Regions from separate parts of the Dehalobacter sp. MCB1 genome, predicted to be linked through region 1. Evidence: a T-box and tRNA genes for the amino acid it is inferred to sense, from the RefSeq annotation. Region 1 holds a T-box; the other regions hold tRNA genes.

Region 1 (4,290 bases):
TCTAATGTTATTTGGTTAGGGGTTTCTGTTAAGATAAATTCTGATTTTTATAAGTCATAGGGCTCTATATAAATAGCATGAAGAATCCTGGTTTATCTTACATTCCCGGACCCTGGACCCGAGAGAATACGGTACAGCAAACTGTACCGTATTCTTGTATGACGCCCATGGATAGGCCTAATGCAGCGACGTACATGGAGGTGTGAGGGTGTTTAAATAGCCTCACGGTACAGCGTTACCAAGGATGGCATAGAGCTGCTGGTATCATGGATGGCAAGGAGTGGGTAAGATAGGAGAGGTTGAACGTTGTGAACGACCAGCTGGAATACTTCAGGACTTTAGCGTCACGAAAACTTTCACTGAAAAGATTTCAGCATACGCTCGGGGTAAAGGATCTGGCCGTGGAACTTGCCCCGAAGTTCGGTGTGAAAGAGGGTGATGCAAGCTTAGCTGCACTTACCCATGACCTGGCTAGGGAGTATACTTATCTAGAGCAATTAAAAAAAGCTCGGGAATGGAACCTTATTCTTTATCAGGAAGATCTGAAAATTCCTCAGGTCATTCACGGAAGAATCGCAGCATATATGCTGCAGAACCTTTACGGGATAAATAACGAGGATGTCCTGAATGCGGTTGCGAATCATACCTTGGGGAGACCGGGCATGTCCCCTCTGGAAATGTTGATTTACAGTGCCGATCTCGCAGAACCCGGGAGGGATTTCCCCGGTGTAGACAAGCTTCGTCAGAAGTTGTATCATGACCTTAAGACAGGTACACTGGCTTGTATCGAGCATACCTTGTACTATTTGAAGAAGAACAATAAGCCGATTCATCCACTGACGATTCTGGCGTATGAAGATTTGAAAAATGGAAAAGCATCTAAAGGAGGTTAGAATTTGGAAAAAAGCCATGACCAACTGCAGAAAGTAGTTGACTTTATTGACGATAAAAAAGGCAGAAATATTCTGACCCTTGACTTAAAGGGAATATCTGTCATTGCAGATTATTTTATGATTGCCACGGGAAACAGCACGACTCAGACCAAAGCAATTACTGAGTACCTTGCAGAAAAATTACCCGAGATTGGGCTTTCGGTCTTAAGGATAGAAGGACTTCCTGAAGCTCAGTGGGTGCTGATCGACTGTGGTGATATAGTTATACATATTATGACACCGGATACCAGAGAGTTTTATAGTCTGGAAAGACTATGGGGCGATGCCCGGGAAGTTGTATTATCTAATTGATTTTTGATTCTATATAGAATTAAGGTCTAAACGATTTGAATGATTGACTTGAATACCCAATCTAATATGTTTATGCTTTGAAGGAAAGCAGTACCTAAAAGGGATGGATCAGAGAGACGGCGGTTGGTGCGAGCCGTTTTCAACCAGGCGGGGAACTCGTTCCTGAGCAGTGTCCGGGCAGCAACGGATGCCGGTTAGAACCGTTATAATCTTTAAGCGCACAGAATTAGGGTGGTACCGCGGGAGCAAACTCTCGTCCCTTGGGGATGGGGGTTTTTATCTATTTTTGCAGAACAATTAAAGACTGTTCTGTTGGAAAGAACTTTGGAGGTCGGATCTATGCAGGAAAGATATTTGTTCAACGAGATTGAGTCAAAATGGCAGAAAACCTGGCTGGAGAACAAGGTAGGAAAAACTGAGGAGAATAGCGGTAAAGAAAAGTTCTATGCACTTGCCATGTTTCCATACCCATCTGGAAACTTACATATGGGACATGTTCGCAATTATTCGATTGTTGATGTGATCGCCCGCTTCAAAAGAATGCAGGGCTATGATGTACTTCATCCGATTGGTTGGGACGCCTTCGGCCTTCCTGCCGAAAATGCCGCGATCAAAAATCAAACGCCGCCGGCAGAGTGGACCTGGAAAAATATCGCGAACATGAAGCGTCAGCTTCAGGAAATGGGTATTTCCTATGATTGGGACAGAGAAGTTGCAACCTGCCACCCGGAATATTACCGATGGACGCAATGGATTTTTAATCAGTTTTATGAGCACGGCCTGGTCTATAAGAAAAAGGCAGCTGTAAATTGGTGCCCATCCTGCGCGACGGTGCTAGCCAACGAACAGGTTGTGGATGGCACCTGCGAGCGCTGTGACACACCTGTTACCAAAAAAGATCTGGAACAATGGTTTTTCAAGATCACGGATTATTCGGAGCAGCTTTTAAACGATCTGGATAAACTTACAGGCTGGCCGGAAAAAGTAAAAACCATGCAGCGTAACTGGATCGGCCGTTCCGAAGGGGCTGAAGTCAAATTTAAAATTGAAGGAACCATTGATATGATCACCGTATTCACGACCAGAGTCGATACGATTTTTGGTGTGAGCTACGTGGTTCTTGCCCCGGAACATCCGTTGGTTACACAGCTCGTTAAAGGAACGCAGTATGAACGAGGTGTACTCGCTTTTATTGAGAAGATGAAAGGCCTGAACGAAATTGCACGAACCTCATCGGAAGCTGAAAAAGAAGGTATGTTTATCGGACATTACTGCATCAATCCGTTAAGCGGAGAACGGGTGCCGATCTGGATTGCCAATTACGTTCTTCTCGAATATGGAACAGGTGCGGTTATGGGTGTTCCAGGTCATGATGAAAGAGATTTTGCCTTTGCTGGGAACTACGGTTTGCCGATCACAAGAGTCATTCTTGATCCTAAAGTTTCCGCTGCAGATAAAGATCTGCCGATGAAGGAAGCTTATATTGAAAACGGAACCATGGTCAACTCTGTGGATTTCGATGGACTGGATAACCGGACAGCCTGGGGCAGGATGGCTGCTAAACTGGAAAAGCTGCAGCTTGGTGAGCGTAAAATCAATTACCGTCTCAGAGACTGGCTGATTTCCCGTCAGCGCTACTGGGGTGCACCTATTCCGATGATTTACTGTGATACGTGCGGCGTTGTCCCGGTGCCGGATGACCAACTACCGGTTCTGCTGCCTGACGATGTCGTGTTTAAAGCTGGTGAAAACCCGCTGACCACTTCCCAGAGCTTTGTGCAGACAACTTGTACGAAGTGCGGAGGGCCTGCCAGAAGAGAAACCGATACGATGGACACCTTCATGTGCTCTTCGTGGTACTATCTGAGGTATTGTGACCCGCGGAATCCGCATAAGGCTTTTGACGAAAAAGCCGCAGCCAAATGGATGAACGTCGATCAGTATGTCGGTGGCGTTGAGCATGCGATCCTTCATCTGCTCTATTCACGCTTCTTTACCAAAGCCCTGAGGGATTTTGGCTACCTCCAGGTGGATGAGCCGTTTGCAAATCTGCTTACCCAGGGAATGGTCTGCATGGACGGTTCCAAGATGTCCAAATCCAAAGGAAATGTCGTCAGCCCTGAAGAGATTATCAGCAAATACGGTGCAGATACGGCCAGAATGTTCATTCTTTTTGCTGCGCCGCCCGAACGGGATCTGGAGTGGAGCGAACAGGGTGTTGAAGGTTGCTACCGTTTTTTAAACCGTGTCTGGCGGCTTATTGACCAGTATCAGGCTGCTCTAGCTTCTGCAGGCAATGGTAATTCTGAATGTGAATCTTCTACGGAGCTCGATGCTAAAGCCAAACAAATGCGTTTTACCACGCACAGTACCATCAGGAAGGTCACCAATGATGTCGGTAGCAGATTTAATTTTAATACCGCAATTAGTTCCATTATGGAGTTGGTTAACACACTTTATCTGTATAAAGAAGAAAAGGATGTCAACCTGGCTGTCGCCAGAGAAGGTATTGATACATTGTTAAAACTCTTGGCACCGTTCGCGCCGCATATCACCGAAGAGCTCTGGGCAGAACTTGGATACACAGAAAGCATTCATAAACAGGCCTGGCCCATTGAAGACGAGACCGCGCTAATCGAAGAGGAAATCACGATCATTCTCCAGGTAAACGGGAAAGTCCGCGACAAGGTTCAGGTCCCGGCTGAAATTCCTAAAGAGGAACTGGAAAAAATGATTCTGTCCTCAGAAAAAGTCAAACAGCACCTTGAAGGAAAAACCGTTATCAAAGTGATCACGGTTCCAGGTAAACTGGTAAACATAGTTGTGAGGTAAGACGGTGATTCACAACCCAATATTTTGATATACCGGCCTGCAGATATAAATTAAATTTTTTCAGCAGGTCTTTTTTTATGTCAAATCAGATAATACTTCAAGAACTAGGATTAAAATCAGCCACGATTCGAATAGAGAATCGTGGCTGATTGCCACGGACGGTGGCACACAAAGTGCCTAGTGTTGTCAATACGTCAGGAATGACAAAGTGTTC
Region 2 (4,290 bases), on a different contig from region 1:
GGTAAGCTTGTTGTATTCTAAAATAACCCTGCCGGCCTGATCGCGATAAGGTGAGGAAGGATTTTGGATCAGATTATTGACAACCGTCATCATGGATCCGACGATTTGTTTTTCCTGCGCTGTTTTCACATTTGTATAGACGGTCCCTAACTGACTGTAAACAGTACGTAGCAGTGCTTTTGTCGCTTCTGAATTAATTTGAGAGCTACTTCCTCCTTGACCGGATGAATTCGCACCTCCAGCAGTACTTTTGCTGTTCGAAGCCTTTTCATCTTTCTTCACTTCGAATGTCATTTTGTCAGGTTTTACCGAAAATGCTATGATCTCAAAAGGAAAAATTTCATCTGTCAAAATAAGGGTGTGGCCTTCAAGGGTAATTCCTTTATCGGCTATCGCCCTGATCTTGCTGATTTTATTGAGGACCAAGCCTTTAGGCAGTGATATTTTGCCTATTTTAAACTTTTCCGGTATATAGACTATGCTCCCGTCACTGTAAAACAGATACCCTTCGGAATACAACTGAAATTTGATTTTTTGCCCAATTTTTCCCCCAATAAATATCTCAATCTTGTTTTTCCCAAGCTTGGAGGCAAGCTGTGTAAAATACGGAACTGACTGCAGTTTCTTTTCGCAATAAAAAGCCATTGCGCTGTTGATCTCATCTTGACTAAATTCAATTGTCCCGCCCTGTTTTTTGATATTCTTCACCTTATCTGCCATTTCTGTCACTGAGACAGTCTGGTAGGCAGGCTCATCTTCTGACCATAAAGCCATAACCGCCGAGATAATCATCACAAACACAATAAGACAGGCAATGCTGACTCCTAAAACTTTTTTTGATAAAAATTTTAGTCCGAACAAAAAAACACTCCCTCTCAGCTCTTACTGCCAGACAGTATAACCTGAAGCGTATTGCACCAGATCTCTAACTTTATACCGACATCTATGTTAAGAATACCATAAGAACGATTCGATTACATCCATCGTTCCACAATACATCATGGTCCGATAAACAGCAAATACGGGTGTTTAGATTCAAATCCGAATCATAACCACCCGTATTCGTCAATTGTCAATTGCGAATTTTTCACCTTTTAATATGTTGTCGTTTTACACTGAAACCAATGTAAAACCTGCCAATTTACTTGCAGTTTTCTAAATTCTTTAAAACAATAGAACCCAAAAAACTTAAAGTAATTGTGAGGGTTACAAAAAGGCACGCAATTAATTCTTTGGACCAAATAAATAAATGGAAAAGTATTCTTCTCCATCTTTTTCAATCCTATACATTGCTTTTTTCTGTTTCGAAGGCATTTTCACAATATTAAAATTATTTGTTATAAAATACCCGAAACCGAGCTCATTCATTGGGAAGTATAATATCCCGTTGTCATCTTTAATTGGTTTAAACGTATCATAAGAAATCTGCTGGATCTTTATGCCATCCGAAGCCTGTTCTGAAAATATAAGCTGGCAGTGTTGATACATCTCAAAGTCATGATACAGTTCAGCAAATTGGTTTTCCATTTCAATCCCCCCTTTCCGGTTTTATTACTTCGCTATGAAGATTTCTTTTCCTGCTAAAAACTCAAAATTTAGCTGATATCCTAAATTTTATACAGGCATATACATGTTTAAAGCATTTCTTGACTCATTTTGCAATCTCCTTAATGACTATATCGTACACGTCTGAGAATAAATTACTTTAGTATATTCGCTATAAAAACCAAACAACCGCTGAATAAGCCATTATTTTTTCTCAGTAAAAAGGCAAAAAAATAAAAAGGCCCTTAAGCCTTGATATTACTTGGTGCCGAAGGCCGGGGTCGAACCGGCACATCCTCACAGATATCGGTTTTTGAGACCGACGCGTCTGCCAATTCCGCCACTTCGGCACGCCTTACTTTTGCTATTTTATAGTATCAGCGTCAAAAACGCAAGTACATCGCCATTTTTTTTACGGCTATTTTCATATTATTTTTTATTACAATAAAGACAACTTGGATTATGAACGCATAATACCGGTCAGAATCTCGTTCGCTTCCTCAGCCTCCGACTCCGGCACGAGTATTTCGACGCTTACGTCGGTGGATTCCTGTGAACCTACTGCTTTTAGCTGGGCTAAGATACCTTCGTCTGCAAATGCTTTTTGATATTTTTCAGCGACTGCTTTATTTGGTGCTATATAAATGACTGTCCACATATTCTATCCTCCAATAAGCATTTAGACCATCTTATTATACTTTTGAATCATTGCTTTCTCCACATTTGGCGGAACTAATCCTGAAACATTTCCTTGCAGACTTGCCGCCGATTTGATCGAGCTGGAACTGATGAACGAATACTCACTTTTTGTCATTAAAAAGACGGTCTCGATGTCGGGAGCCAGCTTTTTATTCATCAAAGCCAGCTGAAATTCGTATTCGAAATCAGTCATGGCCCGCAAGCCTCTGATCAGAGCAACAGCTTCGCATTCACGCGCAAAATCCACAGTCAGACCGCCAAAAGACTTGACTTCAACATTTTCCATATCGCTGGTTTCACATCTCAACAGTTTCTGTCTTTCTTCCAAGGAAAAAAGCGTCTGTTTGTTACTTTCGGAAGCTACCGCCACAATGACACGGTCAAAAAGATAAATGGCTCTATGTAGGATATCAAGGTGTCCATTGGTTACTGGATCGAATGTTCCCGGGTATATTGCAGTTCGCACAAAAAATCTCCTTCAGTCTAGAAAATATCTCAGCGTCATAAAATCTATTTATGGGATTCGCCTCAAAGCAGCAATATCCTGCCTCTTCCAACAAATTTTTATTGCCATCTTACCTGATCATTTCCCAAAAGCGCAATAAGCGCCCTGTCAAGCTCTTCAGATGGCCGGACAAAATAATTTGGACTTATCTCAAAGGTCTTCTTATTATCCTGGCAAAAGAAATAGACAGGATGTGTTCCGCGGAATGCCCCTAGAACCGCCAGAATCTTATCGGTCAGCTCCGTATCCTGATTGCTTGGAATCTTTAGAAACAATTTATCCGGTTTGACGCTGCATTCCTCAATCGGCAGAACTTTTTCAGCAAATATTTTCTTTTCATCTTCATTCACATAATAACGACCGTGAACAACTACAATATGGTCATTGTCCATCCTGACAACTTCCGGAAACAATCTGGGAAATACCAGAACCTCGATCGTTCCGGTCAGATCCTCCAGTAAGAAGGTAGCCATCATTTCCCCTTTTTTCGTTATTGTTTGCCGATAAGAATTTATTATCCCACCTAGAATAACCTTTTTTTCTTCCGCACTTTCGAGACAGGCCGCGATTTCTGAACTTGTGATTTTCCTGAGCAGGTCATTCACGGAATAAAGCGGATGGGCTGTGAGATAAATACCGATATACTCCCTCTCCATCTTCAGGATCTCATTCTCGCTGAATTCCGGTATTTCAGGCATGATCAGCCCTTCATCAAGGTCCTGATCAAGATCAAACAAAGACATCTGGCCGGATTCGCTGTCCTTTTGCCGGTTCTGAGCCAGCTCCAGCGCCTGATCCAGGACTTTCATAGCCTGAGCGCGGCTGCACAGTGACTGAAACGCGCCGGCCTTAATCAGACTTTCCAGCGTTCGTCTGTTCAGAACTTTAGCATCCATGCGTACAATAAAATCATAAAACGACGCAAACGGGCCGTTCGTTCTTTCTACAATGATCCTATCAACCACCTGTGTCCCGACATTACGGACCGCCTCGAGTCCAAAACGTATCGCTCCGTGTTCAATGGTAAAATCCCGGTAACTGTACTGGACATCGGGCGGCAGAATCTCAATGCCGCTGCTCCTGGCCTCCTGAATATAAAAAGTCACTTTATCTGATGCACCGATCACGGAACTCAGCAGCGCCGCGGTGTATTCCAGCGGATAATTCGCTTTTAGATAGGCTGTCTGGTAAGAGATCATCGCATAAGCCGTAGCGTGGCCCTTATTGAATCCATACTCGGCAAATTTGGCCATAAGGTCAAAAATATCTTCAGCTTCCTTTTCCCCTATGCCCAAACGAAGTGCTCCCGGCACAATCCATTCACCGCTGCTGTCCTGTAGTCCATAGATAAAGTTCTGCCTTTCTTCAGCCATGATCTTCTTGTCTTTTTTTCCCATGGCTCTGCGCAGAAGATCTGCTCGTCCCAGAGAGTATCCGCCAAGATTCTGAGCAATCTGCATGACCTGTTCCTGGTAGACGATAATCCCGTATGTGGGTCTTAAAATCTCTTCCATTTTCGGATGCAGAACTTTGATCTGCCC
Region 3 (4,290 bases), on a different contig from region 1:
ATCAGAAGTTTTCCAAAGAATCAAGGAAAACGCTTGATATTCTGTTTAAATCTAGTGCCTTGTTAATCCTTGTTTTGGAATATAATGACGGGCAGATTTTCTGCCGGGTACTACATCGCTTCTGTTTTGAACGGATTGGTTTTGGTGTTTTTCCTGAGTGTCAAAATATAGGCAGCTGCATTTTGTGAAGGATTGACCGGCAGTATCATCCGTGCCGCTAAACTCATTGTTTCCAGTCTGGCCGGATGCTTAAACAGTTCTACTGTGTAGCGGATCAGTTCATCCGGGGTACCGAAAGCCTTCCCCGCTCCCGCTTGTTCAACGAAATAAGCATTTCCTTTTTCATGCCCCGGGATTGGTCTGTACATCAGCAAGGGAAGTCCCATGGTCAGTGCTTCGGAAATTGTCAATGCTCCTCCTTTAGTGATCATAAGATCAGAAGCTGCCATCAATTCCTGAACATTGTCGACATGACCGTAGAGTCTGATGCAGAGATTCTTTTCCCGAATTTCACTGTTAAGCGCATGGTACAGCTCTTTATTGTAGCCGCAAACCACCAATAATTGTGCCGAAATATCCTGAGCCAGGTTCCGGACAATCTCCTTCAGTTCTGCGACATTGCTCACGGGTTTACCGTTAAGACCCATGATGAGTACTGTCTTCCGGTTCAGGTCAAGCTTCAGTTTTTGTTTAGCGGCGCATTGTTGGATGGCTTCTTCAAATCTTAACCGGAGAGGGATCCCGGACTGAATCACGTTCTGGGGTGCTATTCCTGCCTCCGCGAGCCTGGTACATGCATCCTTGCAACCTACAATATACTTATCCGTTCCGGAGTGGATCCATACACCGTGAACAAGGTAGTCCGTCACCACCGTAACCAGCGGAACAGAAAGGAGCCCTTTGAGTTTCAGTTCACCCAGTATGGCAGCCGGTATAAAATGGGTACTTACAATCACATCAGGATTGAACTTCCAGATACAATCTAACAGCTTCTTCGTTTCCAATCCCCGCACAAACTTCCGGCAGTCTTCGGCAGTCAGTCCTGCCGTCTTTTCAAAGAGTATTCTCCAGAGTTTCGGCGTCTTCTTGATCATTGTTGCGTAGGCTTTCCTCATAAAATAATCCGTGTTAAAGTAAAAAAAAGAACCAAAATCTAAGTGCTTTACCTGTATTGGAGAAGGCTGATGGCCAAAAGCTTCGGCAAGTGCTTCACCCGCCTGGAAATGTCCTTCACCATAGTTTGATGAAAAAATCAAAATTCCCGACACTTCTTTTTCCCCCTCCAAGACTCTTTTCATCTGGTGTTATTACTATTCATATTATAAACCGGATCAGATAATTATATATGAAAAGATATTCTGGTCCAAGAATCTGGGATTATTCCTGTTACATCCATATTATAATAATTGCCGGTTGACATTTAAATACTTTTTCTCGATTTTTTACATTTGGTGTTATCTCTTCTGTGACTTCTTTGTTACGGCACCTCCATTTTGGCGATTTGTGATCGTAATGTGTAGAAAAAAGACAGTCAACCATTTATAGGTCAACTGCCTGAAGTCCTTAATTTTGGTGCGGGAGACAGGACTTGAACCTGCACGGAGTTACCCGCTGGAACCTAAATCCAGTGCGTCTGCCAGTTCCGCCACTCCCGCATATAAAAGTTGGCTGGGGTAGATGGATTTGAACCACCGGTGTCGGAGTCAGAGTCCATATTTTATTACACATTCCCCAAAAGCCGCATGTACCAAGCGTTTGACGTGTTTTAGATTATTCAAAACCTCTTTAAGATATTCGTATTATATTTATTATACTGTCGGATTAACAATAACACAAGTAAAAAAAAACTCTTGACTTTCCTGTTGATGTGATGTAAATTGTGGAAGTAACTTAAAACAACAACACAAACAACTTAACACATCAACCGAAACCAAACCAAAATAACGCATTCTATGTCTATCTTTAGACGTAGGGAACGTTATTTTTTTTGTACCCATTTTTAAATAAGGAGTAGGTTGATGAATAAACGTATCATAACATTTATGGTTTGTTTAACGTTACTTCTCATCATAGTTGATAGTCTCCTCATTCACAATCTAAAAAAAGAATACAAAGAAATATGTGAAGGGAACGTTTCTTATTCTGAAGTTTATACTTATCAACAAAAACAAGAACAGCCTGATTACATAACCGTAAGGGCAAAAGTAACTGCATATGCACCATTCGATAACAAATCAGGTATATGTAATGACGGTACAGCAAGTACAACGGCAACCGGCACCACACCAAGAATTGGTGTTGCAGCAGTTGACCCATCTAAAATTCCATATGGCACACAACTTTATATCCCAGGCTACGGTAACGCAGTTGCGGAAGATACCGGTGGAGCAATGCGATCTTATGATGGTATCCAAATTGATGTGGTAATGAATTCTTATGATGAAGCAATTAAGTGGGGTGTGCGTTATCTTGAAATGAAAATGGAGGTATAAATATGGTTAAATATTGTGTTTCTCGTCCAATCAATGGGATTTCACTTAATGGTAATGAATATTTGCTCGACTCAAAACTAATGATTAGAACTTTTGATACCATTGATGAATTAAGAGATTATTTATCTCTTTTCAACATGTCATATGAAGAAATGATGGACTCTTTCATTATTGAAGAAATCGAGGTGTAAATTATTTCAATACAAATAAATGTTTTTATATTGATAGTAGACAGTATTTAAAACATGGTTCTTTAATACGATGTGAAGTACTAATACTCAACTTCAAAGGTTGGAATTATCTCGGTGATTAACATGTAGGGTACTTTTCTTTCTTCGTTATTATCTGTTTTTAATAACAGATACATATAAAACAAATTAAAAAGGAGGAGAACAAATGAAAATCGGTGACAAAGTGTACAGTCAAGAATTAGGTGAGGACGTAATCGTTGTTGATATCGACAATTATGACGATATTGTACAAGTTTACTCTGATGTAAATGGATACATCGAAGTTGAACTTGACGATCTTCTTGAGTACACAAAAAAGCCAAAGTCGGTTAAATCAACACCGGCAAAACAACCGGCATATTCGCCAGTTGCAAAAACTATCATTACACCAAATCAAGGAGGAACAGAAAAAATGAATATCAAAAAACTTATGGGTGAATTCGGTATAATCACAAATGGCGAAGTCGCCATCACGTTTGACGGCAAGGTTGTAATCCGCCGTAACGCAGATGAATTTGTCCGTTATGATGCGGAAAAAGATGTGATTGAAAATCACATGTCTCTCGTATTTGCTGAAGCAAGCAAATTCATGTTTATCCTGCCTGTTGCAGATGTTGCCGAAGGTGACGTAATCAAAGTTAAAGGTGATTATTTCCAAATACTGACCGTCAAAGACAACGGCAGCCTATCCGCTGTAAACATCAATAAAGGAACCAAATCCACGATCTGCAAAGAAACCAATGCTTTCGGTTTCAACTTCTACTACAAAGTCACTTCCCTGTTCAACAACGCTGCAACTGATGGAGCATTCAATCCAATGATGCTCATGGCGATGGACGGAAACAAGGATGATTTACTCCCATTGATGTTAATGTCTGGTGCTGGTGGAAAAGATTTTGCATCCAATCCCTTGCTTATGATGAGCATCCTCGGCGATGGACTTGGTGGCAAATCAGACATTAAAGATTTACTGATGCTTCAAGCATTCAGCGGCGGCGCATCCAATGCAGCCATCAATCCCTTAATGTTACTTGCGTTAAAGTAATCAACCCACAAATATAAAGATAACAAAAATCAGAGGGTTAGATAATATTTCAAGGAGGGTTTTTAACCATGGAAAAAACAATCAGAGTAGGTATCATGCCAGGAAGAATTACAGAATACGCGGTAACGACAGGGACTCCCGTTAGCGAAGTTCTCGCAATGGCAGACCTCAACCCATCTGGCTATGATGTGAAAGTTGATGGTGAAAAGATAACTAATATCGATTCAACCGTCGTCGATGATGGTACTAGTCTTATTCTTCTTGTTAAACAGATTAAAGGCAACAAATAAGAAGGAAACCATATTATACAGTCTCCCTTCTATGAAATACAATTAATTTATATTGAATCAAATAGGAGGGAAACTGTATGACTTATCATCGAAAAGTCAGAAAAAATACAATCAAATATATTGAATTAAAAGATCACTATGAAGGTATTATGCCAGATGGACAAATATTTCTTTTTGATAAAGAAGATTTAGATTTTGTTTCTAATAATTATTGGCACTACCTTAATAAAAAA

What was found. The T-box of region 1 lies ahead of leuS (leucine--tRNA ligase). A T-box ahead of a tRNA ligase gene usually reads a tRNA of that ligase, here a tRNA-Leu.
Region 2: it has a tRNA-Leu gene. The T-box ahead of leuS (leucine--tRNA ligase) is inferred to sense a tRNA for this amino acid. The anticodon was not compared.
Region 3: it has a tRNA-Leu gene. The T-box ahead of leuS (leucine--tRNA ligase) is inferred to sense a tRNA for this amino acid. The anticodon was not compared.

Annotation. Positions count from the first base shown of each region.
Region 1 is NZ_LXPC01000013.1:30,899-35,188, forward strand. Features, by position in the region: gene A7K50_RS10110 (RNA-binding protein) at 1-5, shown strand, start outside; gene yqeK (bis(5'-nucleosyl)-tetraphosphatase (symmetrical) YqeK) at 309-893, shown strand; gene rsfS (ribosome silencing factor) at 897-1,244, shown strand; T-box leader at 1,313-1,508, shown strand; gene leuS (leucine--tRNA ligase) at 1,584-4,076, shown strand.
Region 2 is NZ_LXPC01000015.1:39,141-43,430, forward strand. Features, by position in the region: gene A7K50_RS11550 (hypothetical protein) at 1-861, opposite strand, end outside; gene A7K50_RS11555 (hypothetical protein) at 1,225-1,527, opposite strand; tRNA gene A7K50_RS11560 (tRNA-Leu) at 1,809-1,895, opposite strand; gene A7K50_RS11565 (DUF2007 domain-containing protein) at 2,006-2,203, opposite strand; gene coaD (pantetheine-phosphate adenylyltransferase) at 2,225-2,710, opposite strand; gene A7K50_RS11575 (DNA polymerase III subunit alpha) at 2,809-4,290, opposite strand, start outside.
Region 3 is NZ_LXPC01000012.1:424,155-428,444, reverse strand. Features, by position in the region: gene A7K50_RS09875 (glycosyltransferase) at 111-1,268, opposite strand; tRNA gene A7K50_RS09870 (tRNA-Leu) at 1,571-1,655, opposite strand; tRNA gene A7K50_RS14065 (tRNA-Leu) at 1,666-1,734, opposite strand; gene A7K50_RS09865 (3D domain-containing protein) at 2,019-2,492, shown strand; gene A7K50_RS09860 (hypothetical protein) at 2,495-2,683, shown strand; gene A7K50_RS09855 (hypothetical protein) at 2,889-3,767, shown strand; gene A7K50_RS09850 (hypothetical protein) at 3,836-4,057, shown strand; gene A7K50_RS09845 (HNH endonuclease) at 4,135-4,290, shown strand, end outside.